DNA from 3 places in the Mesorhizobium sp. M0189 genome. Region 2 is predicted to be linked to each of the others. Evidence: riboswitches for the same ligand, from Rfam matches in the RefSeq annotation. Region 2 holds a riboswitch; each other region holds the start of a gene.
The links. A riboswitch is a leader RNA that binds a small molecule or an ion and turns the genes downstream of it on or off. The one in region 2 is predicted to bind cobalamin.
Positions count from the first base shown of each region.

Region 1 (5,037 bases), on a different contig from region 2:
AAATTGCCCCAGATGGAACGTGCGGATTTTTCATAATTGCGCTTTTGTTTGACTTCCACGGTGAATGGTCGCGTCTGCCGCCTCATAGTTCCTTCCTGAATAGGAGAATGAAGTCGCCGCTCGAATTTTTGGCGCTTCCTGCTTAGCGCGGAGCATTATCGTATAGCCGCTCAACGGGCAAGTGATGCCGGTCTTCGATGGCTGACCCATCTGGGGAGATTTGAGCGGCTTCGCGCGTCCTGCGCATGCCTGTAAGGCCGCCAAGTTTTCTGGGTTAGCAGGCGCGCCACTGTGGCAGCTTGGCTTGTACGGCGAGGCCATGGTCGAGTGAGGCGAACCAAATCCAGCCCCGCGGTCGATCCCGAAGCTTCCACAATGGCGAAGAGAACATCTTCACTCGTTCCTTTTCAGCACAAGACCTTCCGTTCGCTATGGTCGGCTGCACTCGTTTCGAACCTTGGCACCCTGGTGGAAGGTGTGGCGGCGGCTTGGCTGATGACCAGCATCGCCACCTCCCATGGAATGGTGGCGCTCGTCCAGTCATCGACCACCCTCCCCTACATGATCTTCTCCCTCGCGGCGGGAGCGCTCGCGGACAACTTTGACCGTCGCCGGATCATGTTGACTGCGCAACTGCTGATGGTCTGCGTATCCGCCTTCCTGGCGTTCCTGACCTATGCGGGGGAAATGACACCCTGGATCCTTCTGGGTCTCACCTTCCTGATCGGCTGTGGTTGGGCACGATCCCTCTTGGCAAGCCTCGATGGGGGATATCCTGCCTCGCGAACACCTGCCTAGCGCGGTTGCGCTCAACGGCATGAGCTACAATCTCATGCGCAGCATCGGGCCGGCGATTGGCGGCCTAATCGTGGCCACAGCCGGTGCGGCCTTCGCGTTCCTCTTTAACGTCTTTTGCTACTTCGCTCTGATCGCTGCGCTGTTGCGGTGGAAAGCGGTACGGGCACGACAAGCGCTGCCGCGGGAGGCTTTCGGCAGTGCGATGGCGGCGGGCTTCCGTTACGTGCTCTTGTCGCCGAACCTTCTCAAGGTGATGTGCCGGAGTTTCATTTTCGGCCTCACCGCCGTTGTCATTTTGGCTCTCCTGCCGTTGGTCGCTCGCGAACAGATCAAAGGGACCGCAGTCACCTACGGCGTGATGCTCGGCTTCTTCGGCCTGGGAGCGATTTGCGGCGCGCTCCTCATTGGGCGGGTCCGAGAAGTTCTCTCCAACGAATGGGTCATTCGCGGTGCGTTCTTTATACTGGCGATCAGCTGCTTCTTTCTGGCATGGAGTGAGCACGTTTGGCTGAACTGTCTCCTCCTCATGCCGGCCGGTGCGGCCTGGATTCAATCATTCTCGCTGTTTAACGTCACAGTGCAGCTTTCGGCGCCGCGGTGGGTGGTTGGACGCGCCCTGTCTCTCTATCAGACGGCCACATACGGCGGCATGGCGGCGGGAAGCTGGCTTTGGGGCGAACTGGCGGATGTCCAAGGTGTTTCGGGAGCCTTCCTCGTCGCCAGCGTGGTTCTTGTGATTGGTGGACTGATGGGCATCGTTCTGCGTCAGCCGGATTTCGAAACGCTCAATCTGGATCCGACCAACAAGTTCAGCGAACCGACGCTGCAACTTGATCTGCGGCCACGAAGCGGTCCGATCATGGTGATGGTCGATTATCGTATCGATCAGAGAGATGTCCCAGAATTTCTCAGTGTGATGACATCGTGGCGAAAAGCCCGGCTGCGAGATGGCGCCAGACAATGGGCGTTGCTGCGTGACCTGGAAAAGCCCGAACTATGGACCGAGTGCTATCATGTGCCAACCTGGGTCGAGTATGTTCGCCACAACAACAGGCAGACCCAGGATGACGCCGAAATCGTTGCGCGCCGGGAAGCGCTGCACCGTGGCGATTGCCCGCCCAAGACGCATCACAAGATCGAACGCCAAACCGTGCGCGTGCACGACGATTTGCCGCTCAGGCCTCATTTGGACAGGACTTGAGCTGGCCCGTTGGTTTGAGCCGGTTACCTTCAGCCGGTGGGCTGCGAACAAGCAGGTCGAGACATTGGCCTCGATCACTTCGCAACACGCCGCTGCGCCGGGCCTCGGGTGCTCCCCTCGAAATCATTGTGTCGTATCACCGAGGGCATCACGGCCAACAGCTTCCTAGGCAACAGCCTCGCCATTGAGCCGAATATGGTCGCGAGCAGATCACCGACGAAGCGGTCGGAACCTCGGAGCCGAAGTTCGATGCCGAGGTGGCGTTCGCATGATGCGCGAAGCAGCACCACGGCGCTTGCCGGTATGTTTGCGCCCGGCAGCCGACGAACTCCTATCCTCCCGGACCGCTGTGCGTCATTGCTTTGATTTACCGGCCGCTCAAGGCTTCCACAGTTTTCGCTTTCGAGGCGACCTTTGGCAACATGCCAACCGAAATTTAACATAACGACATAAACATTTCTTTATGCGGCATTGACAAAGAAGCGAGCTGCTGTAATTGTCTCCCGTGTCGTGGTTCTCCGTACGGCGGTGCCGCAGCGGAGCTAAGAGGGAAGCCGGTGCGATGCCGGCGCTGCCCCCGCAACTGTTAGCGGCAAGCTAACCCCACTCATGTCACTGAGGCGAATAGCCTTGGGAAGACGGGTAGAGGCTATGACCCGCGAGCCAGGAGACCTGCCACGGCGAATTACGTCCATGGGCGGGGTGTCTCGGTGGCCGCTGCAGCCTGGCGTTCGTGCCGGCCTGCTAGCGCCTTCCTTGTCACCGACGCCCCAACCATCGGGGTATGGCATGACTGTCTCTCAGCAAATTCCTGTAGCAACGCTCGGCGTGCCGCGCTTCGGTCGTCGGCGAGAACTGAAGTTCGCGCTTGAAAGTTACTGGTCCGGAAAATCTTCCGCCGCCGACCTTCTCACGACGGCGAAGGCGCTCCGTGCCGCTAGCTGGGAAGAGCAGCACGATCGCGGCGTGTCGAAAATCCCGTCGAACGACTTCTCGCTTTACGACCATGTGCTCGACACCGCAGCCATGGTCGGCGCCCTTCCGTCTCGTTACGCCTGGAATGGCGGCGAGGTCCCACTCGACATCTACTTCGCTATGGCGCGCGGCAACCAAGGTCAGACGGAGGATTGTGGGCACGGTGGTCACCAGCATGCGGCTCATCGGCCTGGTGTAACCGCGATGGAAATGACCAAGTGGTTTGACACCAACTATCACTACATTGTGCCGGAACTAAACGATGATCAAACGTTCGCTCTTTCGTCGACGAAGCCGGTTGATTACTTCCTCGAGGCTAAAGCCCTCGGCATTCACACACGCCCAGTCATCCTTGGACCGGTCACCTTCCTCAAGCTGGCGAAATCGCCTGCCGAGGGATTCGATCCCATCGCGCTCCTGCCGCGGCTGCTGCCCGTCTACGAGCAACTCCTGCAGAGGCTGAAGCTGTCGGGAGCCGATTGGGTGCAGATCGATGAGCCAGCGCTTGTCCTCGATCTGAACCCGAACGAACGAGCTGCGTTCGAATTCGCCTATGGCCAGCTGTCGAAAGCCGCGCCCGAGCTGAAGATCATGCTGGCTACCTATTTCGGGCCGCTGGGAGACAATCTCCAAACCGCGGTTTCTCTGCCCCTGGCCGGGCTGCATATTGATCTCGTGCGCGCTCCCGAGCAGCTGGAAACGGTGGGTCGGCTCGCTCCGAAAGATCTGGTGCTCTCGCTTGGCTTGATCGATGGCCGCAACGTCTGGCGTGCGAACCTGCCCGCCATTCTCGACCGCATCAAACCGATCGTCGCCGGCTGGCCCTTGGACCGCGTCGAAATCGCGCCTTCCTGCTCGATGCTGCATGTGCCGATCGACCTGCGCATGGAGACGGAACTCGACGCGGACATCAGGTCGTGGCTCGCCTTCGCGGCCCAGAAGACCGACGAGTTGGTGTTGCTGGCCCGGGCCCTGTCCCAAGGCAGGGATGCGGTGGCAGGCGCGTTGAAAGCGTCTGCCGAGGCTGCCGCCACTCGCGTGACATCCACGAAGATCCATGACCCGCTTGTTGAGGGGCGGATCGCCAGCATTGACGACAGCATGAAACGACGAGAGAGCGCTTTTGCCGAGCGCTGCAGAGTCCAGGCCGGCACGCTCGGGCTGCCGCCGTTCCCGACGACGACCATCGGGTCCTTCCCGCAGACGCCGCAGGTACGCAGGTCGCGGGCCGCTCATGCGAAGGGCCAACTGAGCTATGTCGACTACGAGAGCTTCCTGAAGAAGGAGATCGAGGCTGCAATTCGCTGGCAGGAAGAGATCGGGCTGGACGTGCTGGTGCACGGTGAGTTCGAACGAAACGACATGGTACAGCATTTCGGCGAGCAGCTGTCCGGCTTCGCCTTCACCCAGCATGCCTGGGTACAAAGCTATGGGTCTCGCTACGTGCGTCCCCCCATTATCTTCGGCGACGTATCGAGGCGCAATCCGATGACGGTGCGCTGGTGGCAATTCGCCCAGTCGCTTACGGAAAAGCCTGTGAAGGGAATGCTCACGGGCCCAGTGACCATTCTCAACTGGTCTTTTGTTCGCGACGACGTACCCCGCTCCGAAGCCTGCCGCCAGATCGCGCTCGCCATCCGCGACGAAGTGACGGATCTCGAAATGTCCGGCGCAAGGATGATCCAGATCGATGAGGCCGCCTTTCGCGAAGGATTGCCACTGCGCCAGTCTGACTGGAAAGTCTATCTCGACTGGGCTGTCGAATGCTTCCGGATCGCTTCAACGGGTGTAAAGGACGCGACTCAAATCCATACCCACATGTGCTATTCGGAGTTCAACGAGATCATCGACGCGATCGCTGGAATGGATGCGGATGTAATTTCGATTGAGACGTCGCGCTCGAAAATGGAGCTGCTGGACGCCTTCACGAGCTCCAAATATCCGAACGAAATCGGTCCCGGAGTCTATGACATTCACTCACCACGCGTCCCGGAAGTCGGCGAGATTTCGGATCTCGTCATGCTTGCCCGCGAGCGACTGTCGGATGCCCAACTGTGGGTAAA
Region 1 is NZ_JAMYSW010000023.1:20,766-25,802, forward strand. It holds gene NKJ09_RS28370 (transposase) at 1-86, opposite strand, end outside; partial or broken gene NKJ09_RS28375 (MFS transporter) at 376-1,999, shown strand; cobalamin riboswitch at 2,494-2,693, shown strand; gene metE (5-methyltetrahydropteroyltriglutamate--homocysteine S-methyltransferase) at 2,789-5,037, shown strand, end outside.
Region 1: it holds a riboswitch for cobalamin, as region 2 does, so the genes downstream of both, metE (5-methyltetrahydropteroyltriglutamate--homocysteine S-methyltransferase) here and NKJ09_RS13315 (CbtB domain-containing protein) in region 2, are expected to answer to the same signal.

Region 2 (5,037 bases):
CGCGGGTCAGCATTAGAACTCGCTTTAGGCCAGAGCCGGAAAGCCTTTGGCCGGCTTCGCTTTTTGCCGTGAAGGCGTCGGTTTCCTGTTACCCGGCCAGGAATCGCCGCGGCAGATTTGTGCTCCAAACCCTGCTTTGGGCGATTCTGTTCGGGGAAAGCAATGGCTACCCATGTGCGCCATCCTATCTGGCTTGCGGCCTTGCGGCCGGCGGATGCACGCACCTTCGCCTCGCTTTATGCGGTCGAATCGTTCGCGCGCGCCACCGTCTCCAGCGTCATCCCGATCCAGGCCTATGAGATCCTGCACAACGAGCAGATCGTCTCGATCCTCTACACGGTCGTGGCAATGCTCGGCCTCTCGGCGACGCTGTTCATGCCGATGCTGATCCGGCGCTTTGCCCGGCGCTGGGTCTATACCGCCGGTGCCTGCCTGCTGGCCGTCGGCTCGCTGTTCTTCGTCACTCATACGCTTGCTGGCCAAACGGTCGGCATGCTCTGCCGCGTCATCGGCGCCAGCGCGCTGGCGATCACGCTCAACCTCTACATCATGGACCATATCCGCAAGACCGATTTCATGCAGGCCGAGTCGCTGCGCATGGCGTGGTCGATGCTTGCCTGGACCGCCGGGCCGACGCTCGGCATTTTCCTCTACACGCGTTTCGGCATCTATGCCGCCCATAGCGCGGTGGCCGTCTTCGCCATGGCCCTGCTGGCGCTGTTCTGGACCTACCGGCTTGGCGACAACCCGTCGATCCGCCCGGGCAAGACGCGGCCGGTCAATCCGCTGGCCAATATCGGCCGCTTCGTCGCGCAGCCAAGGCTGAGGCTGGCCTGGCTGATCGCCTTCGGCCGTTCCTGCTTCTGGACGACGTTCTTTGTCTATGGGCCGCTGTTCATGGTGATCACCGGCGAGGGCAAGCTCGCCGGCGGCCTCTTGATTTCGGCCGGCAATGCGCTTTTGTTCATGGCCATCTTCTGGGGCAGGGCGGGAAAGCGTTTCGGCGGCCGGCGCACCATGACGTTTGCCTATTTCGCCATGTCGGCGACGCTGCTGGCGGCCGGCGCCGTCGGCGAGGCCGCGCCGCTCGTCACCGGCGCGTTGCTGCTTTGCGGTGCCTTCTTCACCATCGCGCTCGATGCGCTGGGCTCGACCGCGTTCATGCGCTCGGTGCGCTCGTATGAGCGGGCGCAGATGGCGGCGGTCTACCGCACCTATCTCGACTTTTCCGAGCTGACGCCGCCGCTGGTCTATTCGGTGGTGCTGGCGTTCTGCGGCCTGGGCGCGGTTTTCGCGACGCTCGGCCTGCTGGCGGCGGTCTGCGGCTTCGTCACCTGGCGCTATCTGCCCAAATCGCTTTGATGTTCAAGCGCCGCATGCCGCTCGAGCACCCAGTTGTGGAAGCGGTGCAAGTCATATTCCTCGGGCATCAGCACGCCGGCCTTGTGGCGCATCGAGCGCAGGCCCTTCTGGTTGACCTCGCAGATATCAGCATCTTCCTCCAGCACCTGGGTGCCGAAGGCGACGATGTTGTCGATATCCGCTGCCGGATCGGCGAGCGCTTCGGGCGAAAAAAGCCATTCGGCGGTGAGTTCGGTCTGCTCCGGCCCAAGCGGCACCAGCCGCACGGTCCTGACATAGTCGACATGGCCGACGACGAACATCGACGGCAAGTTGGTGGCATAGGTCTGCCCGGCAGCACGCTCGGCCGGCGTCAGGCTCGAAAAGACCGAGCCGTGGACGCGCCCGTCGCGCGACCAGGTTTCGGCCCCGGCCCGCAAGCCGCCGGCAAATTCCGGCGCGTCATTGTCGGCGTGGCGCGCCCATTCGGGGTCGTCGTGCCGGCCCATCAGGCCGCGGCCATAGATCGGCACCAGCCGCGACAGGTCCTTGTGGACGCCAGGGCAGTGCAGGCACTCGTTGAAGTTCTCCCAAAATATCTTCCAGTTGCAGTTCATAACCTTGCGCAGCACATGGCCGCTCAGCAGCGTTTCCAGCGGCCAGTTGGCGAGGTTGCCGGATGCCGGATCGAAGGATGTTTCAGCCGAACCGGCAGCGTCTTGCGCGAGGTTGACGAAAACGAAACCGCGCCACACCGACAGTGCTACGCGGTAGAGCGGATGATCGGCCTTGTCGAAACCGTCCGGCAGCGATTTCGATGGCACGCGCACCAGATCGCCGCGCAGCGAATAGGACCAGGCGTGGTAGGGGCAGGTGATGAGCCGCGCCTTCAGCCGTCCTTCGCTCTGCTGGCAAAGCTGCGAGCCGCGATGCCGGCAGGTGTTGTGGAAGGCGCGCAATTCGCCGGTCTCGTCGCGCAGCACGACGATCTCCTGCGTGCCTATGCGAAACGTCCTGAATGCCAGCGGCTGGGCAAGGTCGGCCTCGCGGCAGACCAGCAGCCAGTTGCGATACCAGATGGCCTCGAGATCGCGCTGATAGCCTGCGATGTCCCAATAGGCCGATGACGGCAGCGTCGGCTCGGCCCGCGTCAGGCCGTTATAGGGACCGCGCTCATTCGGGCTGGGTTGCATGCCGGCTTCCTCCCCATCCGCCAGCCGACACCCGGCTGTGAGAATTGTCAATTGCGGCGCCGGCCGGCGAGCTTGGCGAGGCGGCGCATTCGCCACACGATCCGGCGGAATTTGGTTTGCCGGGCGCGGCGATTCTGCCTATAGTCGCTGATGTCGTCGGTTCCGTTTGGAACCAAGAGGGAATGCGGTGCGGGCGAAATTCTTGCCCAATGCCGTGGCTGCCCCCGCAACTGTGTGCGGTAGTCCTCTCCATATGCCACTGAAGATTTTCTTCGGGAAGGTGGGGAAGGGCGCTGATCCGCGAGCCAGGAGACCTGCCGGCGACAGGAAACTGACTTCTATGCCCTCGGGTGGAGGGCGAAAGGACAAGACATGAATACCGCTTCCGTCTCGCTCGGCGCTTCCGTCTCCTCGCAGTCGCGTTTCATGCAGCTGGCGCTTGCTGCATTCCTCGGCATTTTCGTCATGGGCTTTGTCGGCTTCTCGCACATCGATGCGGTCCACAATGCCGCCCACGACTATCGCCACTCGATGGGCTTTCCCTGCCACTGACAAGGGGCTGACATCATGACACTGTTTCGCAACGTCGTGTTCATCGCGGCGATCGCAGGGCTCGTGGCCGGCGTCGTTCTCGCCTGCATGCAGGCCTATGCCACGGTGCCGCTGATCCTGAACGCGGAAGTCTACGAACAGGCCGGCGGCGGCCATGACCATGCCGCGGCACCTGCGGCACCGGTCGAAAACGCCGGGGGCACGATGGCTATAAGCAGCGCCGCGCCGGCACCGGCTGAAGCAATGGCTCCGGCGGAGGACGAAGGCTGGGCGCCGGCCGACGGTTTCGAACGCTTTGCCTTCAGCGTCGTTGCCAATATCGTCACCGGCATCGGCTTCGCGTTGGTCCTGGTTGCGGTTTCGGAGTTCGCCGGCGGCATCGGCAATTGGCGCCAGGGCCTGTTCTGGGGGCTTGCCGGCTTTGCCGTGTTCACGCTGGCGCCGGGCCTCGGCCTGCCGCCGGAATTGCCGGCAATGCCGGCGGCCGACCTTGTCCAACGCCAGATCTGGTGGTGGGCAACGGTGGTGGCGACCGCCGCCGGTCTCGGCCTGCTCGCCTTCCGCAGATCGCTGCCGCTGGCGGTCCTTGCCGTGGCGTTGATGGTGGCGCCGCATATTGTCGGCGCGCCGCAGCCCGACAGCTTCGAGACGACAATCCCGGAAGGCCTGCATCATCAGTTCGTGGTGGCGGTGACGCTGACCAATCTGGTGTTCTGGCTGGTGCTCGGCGCGGTCGTCGGCGTGGTGCGCGGCCGCTTCACCGGCACGGCGACCAGCCTGCGCGACAGCTTTGCCTGACCGCGCTGCCGGGGCGCTGACCCTGATCATCGGCGGTGCGCGCTCCGGCAAGAGCGTGCATGCCGAGAGGCTGGTGAGTGCCTGTCCGGCGCCATGGAGCTATATCGCGACGGCGCAAGCCTATGACGAGGAGATGCGCGAACGGATCGCGCTGCACCGCTCGCGCCGCAGCGCCGGCTGGACGACCATCGAGGCGCCGCTCGACCTTGCCGGCGTGATCGAGGCACTGCCTGACGGCCAGCCGGTGCTGATCGATTGCCTGACGCTGTGGCTGACCAACCATATGCTGGCCGAACATGATGTCGAGGCCGAATGCCGAAGGCTGGCAGATGTGCTGTCGCGGCCGCGTGGACCCTGGTTCGTGGTGTCCAACGAGGTCGGCCAGGGCATCGTGCCGGAGAATGCGCTGGCAAGACGGTTTCGCGACGCGGCCGGCCGGTTGAACCAGGACGTTGCCGCCGTCGCTGACACCGTGCTTTTGATGGTGGCGGGGCTGCCGCTCAGGGTGAAATGACATGGCTGATACCGACCACATCGATCCCAAGGACGAGGAACGCCACCGCGCGAAGATGGCCAAGCGCAAGGCGGTGCAGGACGCCGAGGTTGCAGCCAAGACGGTCGAGAAAGGGCTGTTGATCGTCAACACCGGTCCGGGCAAGGGCAAGACCACGGCCGCCTTCGGGCTGGCGCTCAGAATGCTCGGCTACGGCAAGCGCGTCGGCGTCGTCCAGTTCATCAAAGGCAAATGGCACACCGGCGAGAAGGATGCTTTTGCCTGCTTCGGCGACCGCGTCGTCTGGCACGCCATGGGCGAGGGCTTTACCTGGGAAACGCAGGACCTGAAGCGCGACATCGCGGCGGCCGAGGCCGCCTGGGCCAAGGCGCTCGAGCTGATGGCCGAGCCGTCGATCAGCCTCGTGGTGCTCGACGAACTCAACATCGCGTTGCGCTACGATTATCTCGACCTCGAAAAGGTGGTCGCAGCGCTGAAGGCGCGTCGCGAGGGCCTGCATGTCGTCGTCACCGGCCGCAATGCCAAGCCGGTATTGGTCGAGGCAGCCGATCTGGTCACCGAGATGGGCGTGACCAAGCACCACTTCTCCGCCGGCGTGAAGGCGCAGCAAGGGATAGAGTTCTGAGGGGTTTGGCGATC
Region 2 is NZ_JAMYSW010000006.1:162-5,198, reverse strand. It holds gene NKJ09_RS13325 (MFS transporter) at 163-1,362, shown strand; gene NKJ09_RS13320 (aromatic ring-hydroxylating oxygenase subunit alpha) at 1,341-2,534, opposite strand; cobalamin riboswitch at 2,675-2,870, shown strand; gene NKJ09_RS13315 (CbtB domain-containing protein) at 2,907-3,086, shown strand; gene NKJ09_RS13310 (CbtA family protein) at 3,102-3,884, shown strand; gene cobU (bifunctional adenosylcobinamide kinase/adenosylcobinamide-phosphate guanylyltransferase) at 3,877-4,398, shown strand; gene cobO (cob(I)yrinic acid a,c-diamide adenosyltransferase) at 4,400-5,023, shown strand.

Region 3 (5,037 bases), on a different contig from region 2:
TGCGGTCGCCGGCCTTGACGTCCAGCGGGACGAGCTTGCCGGCTTCGTCACGGGCGCCGGAACCGACGGCGATGATCTCGCCTTCCTGCGGCTTTTCCTTCGCCGTGTCGGGGATGATGATCCCGCCCGCGGTCTTGGATTCGGATTCGACCCGACGAACGACCACGCGGTCATGAAGCGGGCGGAACTTCGACTTTGCCATTTTTTATTCCTCGATGAGAATGGTGAGAACAGTTCCTCCGTCCGGCGGCGCCGGACATGGTTAGCACTCATCTTGGGGGAGTGCTAACGTGGCGCTGAAATAGTCTGGCAACTCGCGCGAGTCAAGGCGCCCGGTGAGCATCATCAGAACAATTGCTTCAAACGGATGCTTCAAACAGATACTTGACCAAGTCAACTAAATGGCTGATCTTACCGGCAGGAGGATGCCATGACCATTCATCATCACCCAGGCAAGGAGCGGATCGACGCGGTGCGAGCCTTCAACCGCTTCTATACCCGCCAGATCGGGCTGCTCGACGAAGGGCTGCTGAAAAGCACCTTCTCGCTGACCGAGGCGCGGGTGCTCTATGAACTGGCGCATCGCGATGGCCTGACCGCCACGGACCTTGGGCGCGATCTCGGCCTCGATCCCGGTTATCTCAGCCGGCTGCTGAAGAAATTCGAGGAACGTCATCTGGTCGAGCGCGCCACGATCGAGGCGGATGCAAGGCGTTCGTCGATCGCCCTGACCAAGGCCGGGCGGCAGACTTTCGCGCCGCTGAACCAGGGCTCGCACGACCAGGTCGCGGCATTGCTCGACCGGCTTTCGGTTCCCGAACAGGACAGGCTGGTCAAGGCCATGCAGACGGTGCAGCGTCTGCTGGGCGCGACCGCCGAACCCAACATTCCCTACACGCTGCGGCCTCTGCAGGTCGGCCACATCGGCTGGATCATCCATCGCCAGGGCCTGCTCTACGCGCAGGAATATGGCTGGGACGAAACCTATGAGGCGCTGGTCGCTGAAATCCTCGGCACATTCGTCAAATCCTTCGATCCGAAATGGGAACGCAGCTGGATCGCCGAGCGGGAAAGCGAGGTCGTCGGCTCCGTCTTCGTCGTGCGCCAGTCGGACGCGGTGGCGAAATTGCGCCTGCTCTACGTCGAGCCCTCGGCGCGAGGTCTCGGCATCGGCAAGCGGCTGGTCGAGGAATGTATCGGCTTTTGCCGCGCCACGGGTTACAGGACACTGACGCTGTGGACCAACGACGTGCTCGCCGCCGCCCGCCACATCTATGAGTCTGTGGGCTTTAAATTGACCAACGAGGAGTTCCACCATTCCTTCGGCAGGGATCTGGTCGGCCAGAACTGGAACCTGGAACTGTAGCAGCGCTTCCGGCGCTTCGGCGTCGGCCTGCCGTGCCTCACCCTTTGATCGGTATCCAGATTTCCAGCCCGCCATTGCCGCTGCGCGGATCAAATTCGGGGCCGTAACGCTCGAATTCCGGCGCATCGGCGATCTCGTGCCCAGAGGCTGGCAGCCATTTGTTCCAGATCGTGTTGACCGTGCGGCGGATGGTCGAGATATGGTCACGATGGGCGAACACGCCGTATTTCTGCGTCGGCACGCGCACACGCCAAAACTCCCTCGGCAGGTCCGAAAAATCGGACACTTCGACGCCAGCGATGTAGTCGAAATTGCCGGCGTCGTCGCCGTTGACGCAGACGCCATAGGCGACGTCGCCGATCTCGCCAGGAATGTTGCCAATATAGGGGCCGAACCGCTGCCACTGCATCGGGATGCCGGCGCTGGTTTCGCAGCTGTAGCGCTCGCCGAGACCGGCGATGAGAAACGGCCGGCTGGTCTCAAAACGCGGTGGTTCGAGAGTGGCGAGAAAGGACTGGTCCATCAGGATCGGCTCCACAAGATCGAGGTTGTCGAGCGAGCCTTGTGCGCGTACCAGTTCCGGCGTGGTGCCGAACTGGTCGCGGAAGGCGCGGGTGAAGGCCTCATGCGAGGCATAGCCGGCGTCGAGCGCGACCGAGAGGATGTCGGGTGCGCCGGCGCCAAGCTTGCGCGCCGCTTCGGTCAGTCGGCGAGAACGGACGTAGCTCATCACCGAACGGCCGGTAGCCGCGCCGAAAGCCCGCGTCACATGAAAGCGCGACACCCCGCTGCTCTTGGCGACATCGTCCAGCGAGACTGCTTCGGGCAGATGGCTTTCGACGAACCACAGCGCCTTCTCGGTCGGATTCATTTGGCACCTCGCATTGGCCCAGTCTCCGCATTGGCCCAGTCTTTACATGGCCCAGTCTTTACATTGGCCATGTCTTATATTGGCAAGATTATGGTGCCGCTTCCTGGCGGAGGCAGTTTGATCGAAATTGCGCACTGCGCAAATCGAGAGCGACGGTCGTCGGCAAGTCGCAGGCGTCGCGCGAAAAGGCTTGACAGGAAGCGGGCAAACGTCCTTTTAAATGTAACGTTATTACATCACGAGGTCTATATGGCTCCTTCTGACAAGACTTATTGCGCTGTGATTGGCGGAAAACTAGGGTGGCTGACTGATGGTCCCCGAGTCGAAAGGCAAGGGGTGAAAAGGGAACACGGTGAGATCTTCGGATCGAGGCCGTGGCTGCCCCCGCAACTGTAAGCGGTTAGCAAAATCCGAAGTGCCACTGGCCGGCAAGGCTGGGAAGGCAGGATGGCGCAAAGACCCGCGAGCCAGGAGACCTGCCATCAGCATGAGTTGACCGGACGGGGTGTGCCGGGAGGAGACGTGGACATCGGTCTTGTCGGCCGGTCCGTCCAGCTTCCTTCCGTCGCCATTGAGAAAGTGACGGTAAGTTGGACGCCTCCCAGCCTCTTCTTGAAGCGTGTGAACTGAGCGCGACGACGAATGGCCGGTGCCTGGTCAGCGCGGTGAGCCTTTCGATAGCGCCGGGCGACCGCCTCGCCATCATCGGCCCCAACGGCGCCGGCAAGACGACGCTGCTGCGCATGCTATGCGGTACGCTGCGGCCAAGCGCGGGAGATGTGAGATTTTCCGGACGCCGGCTGGAGAGGTTTTCGGCCGCCGAGCGGGCACTGCACATGGCGGTCGTTGGCCAGACCGACCAGCCTGATCCGCGGCTTGCCGTGATCGACTACGTCGAGCTTGGGCGCGTCCCGCATGCCGGCTTGCGACGGAGGAGCGAGCAACGCGACATCGTCATTGAAGCACTTCGCAGAACCGGCCTGCTGCCGCTGCTCGGCCGCACGATCGGCTCGCTATCCGGTGGCGAGCGGCAACGCGCCCAGTTGGCGCGCGCCATCGCCCAGGAGCCCAAAATCCTGTTCCTCGATGAACCGACCAATCATCTCGATCCGCGCGCCCGCAGCGACCTTCTCGAACTCGTATCGCAGTTTGGCATGACCGTCGTGGCGGTGCTTCAATGATCTGTCGCTTGTCACGCCATTTGCCACCAGGGTCGCGGTGATGAACGAGGCCCGCCTGCAGGCACTTGCCAGTCCGCGCGAGGCGCTGACCAAGAAGTTGATCCGCGAGATTTTCGGCGTTGACGTGCTTTGGCTGCGCCATCCCACCGAAGACCGCGAACTCACGGACTTCGACGTTCCGAACCGCGCCTCTTCACATCCCGATTTGACCAAGGAGCAACATCCGTGAAACGCCTCGTACTGTCTTTTGCCTCCCTCCTACTTGCCCAGACCGCCTTCGCTTTCCCGGTAACCGTTGATAGCTGCGGCACGCCGCTGACGTTCGACGCCGCGCCGAAGCGCGCCGTCATCCAAGATCTGAACATGGCGGAGATGGCCTTCGCGCTGGGGCTGCAACCATCGATCGTCGGCCTGACCGGCATCACCGGATGGTATAAGGTCGGTCCGGAATTCAAGGCCGAGCAGGGCGCGATCCCGGAACTCGCGCCGAAATACCCGACCATCGAAAACCTCGTCGCCGTCGAGCCCGATTTCTTCTTCGCCGGCTGGTATTACGGCATGAAGCCTGGCGGCGAGGTGACGCCCGATACGCTGGCCCCGCACGGTATCAAGACGCTGGTGCTGACGGAAAGTTGCGTCCATCTCGACCAGAACCGCCCCGCCGCCTCGATGGACCTGCTCTATGGTGATGTCGAAAAGCTGGGCAAGATTTTTGGCAAGGAGGCGGAGGCGGGAAAGCTTGTTTCGAACTGGAAGGCGCAGCTCGCCGATATCACGGCAAAGATCGGCGACCGCACGGGAACGCGTGTGTTTCTTTACGACTCCGGCGAAGACAAACCCTTCACATCAGGCAAGTTCGCGATCCCCAGCGCCATGATCGCCGCAGCCGGCGGCGACAACATCATGGCCGACATGCCGACGAGCTGGGGCAATACGGATTGGGAGACGGTGGCGGCCCGCAATCCGCAATTTCTTATCCTGCTCGACTACCAGGACGGCGGCTACAGAAAACTGCTCGATTTCCTGAAAGCTCATCCGGCGATGAAGGAGACTGAGGCGGTCAAAAATGAGCACTTCATTGCGCTGCGCTATGCCGAACTGACGCCTGGGCCTGCCAACATCGAGGCGATCGGCAAGATCGCCAGGGCGATGCACCCGGAAGCTTTCTGAGCTTGCGCCAGAGAGCGTTCGAATTGGCGATGACAGCAGGAGCAGCAGCGATTGCCGCTCTTGCTCTGCTGTCGATTGCCTATGGATCGACGGTCATCGCGTTGAGCGACGTGATTGCTGCGCTCGGACATGCCGCCGGGCTGGACGGAGACATCGTGTCCGGTCCGGCCGGCAAGATCCCGATTGCCAAGATCGTCCTCGATCTTAGGCTACCGCGCACGATTATGGCCATCTGTGTCGGCGCCGGGCTGGGCGTCATCGGCGCGCTGCTGCAGACGGTAACGCGCAACGACCTCGCAGATCCGTTCTTGTTCGGCCTGTCGTCCGGAGCCGCGGCCGGCGCGGTTTCCGTCATCACCATTTTTGGCGACCATTTCGGTATCTGGACGTTGCCGGTCGCGGCCTTCACGGGCGGCGTATTAGCCGCCGGCATCGTGCTTTTGCTGGTT
Region 3 is NZ_JAMYSW010000005.1:93,699-98,735, reverse strand. It holds gene groES (co-chaperone GroES) at 1-202, opposite strand, end outside; gene NKJ09_RS11395 (bifunctional helix-turn-helix transcriptional regulator/GNAT family N-acetyltransferase) at 431-1,366, shown strand; gene NKJ09_RS11390 (GyrI-like domain-containing protein) at 1,404-2,237, opposite strand; cobalamin riboswitch at 2,532-2,735, shown strand; gene NKJ09_RS11385 (ABC transporter ATP-binding protein) at 2,903-3,418, shown strand; gene NKJ09_RS11380 (hypothetical protein) at 3,459-3,647, shown strand; gene NKJ09_RS11375 (ABC transporter substrate-binding protein) at 3,644-4,588, shown strand; partial or broken gene NKJ09_RS11370 (FecCD family ABC transporter permease) at 4,618-5,037, shown strand, end outside.
Region 3: it holds a riboswitch for cobalamin, as region 2 does, so the genes downstream of both, NKJ09_RS11385 (ABC transporter ATP-binding protein) here and NKJ09_RS13315 (CbtB domain-containing protein) in region 2, are expected to answer to the same signal.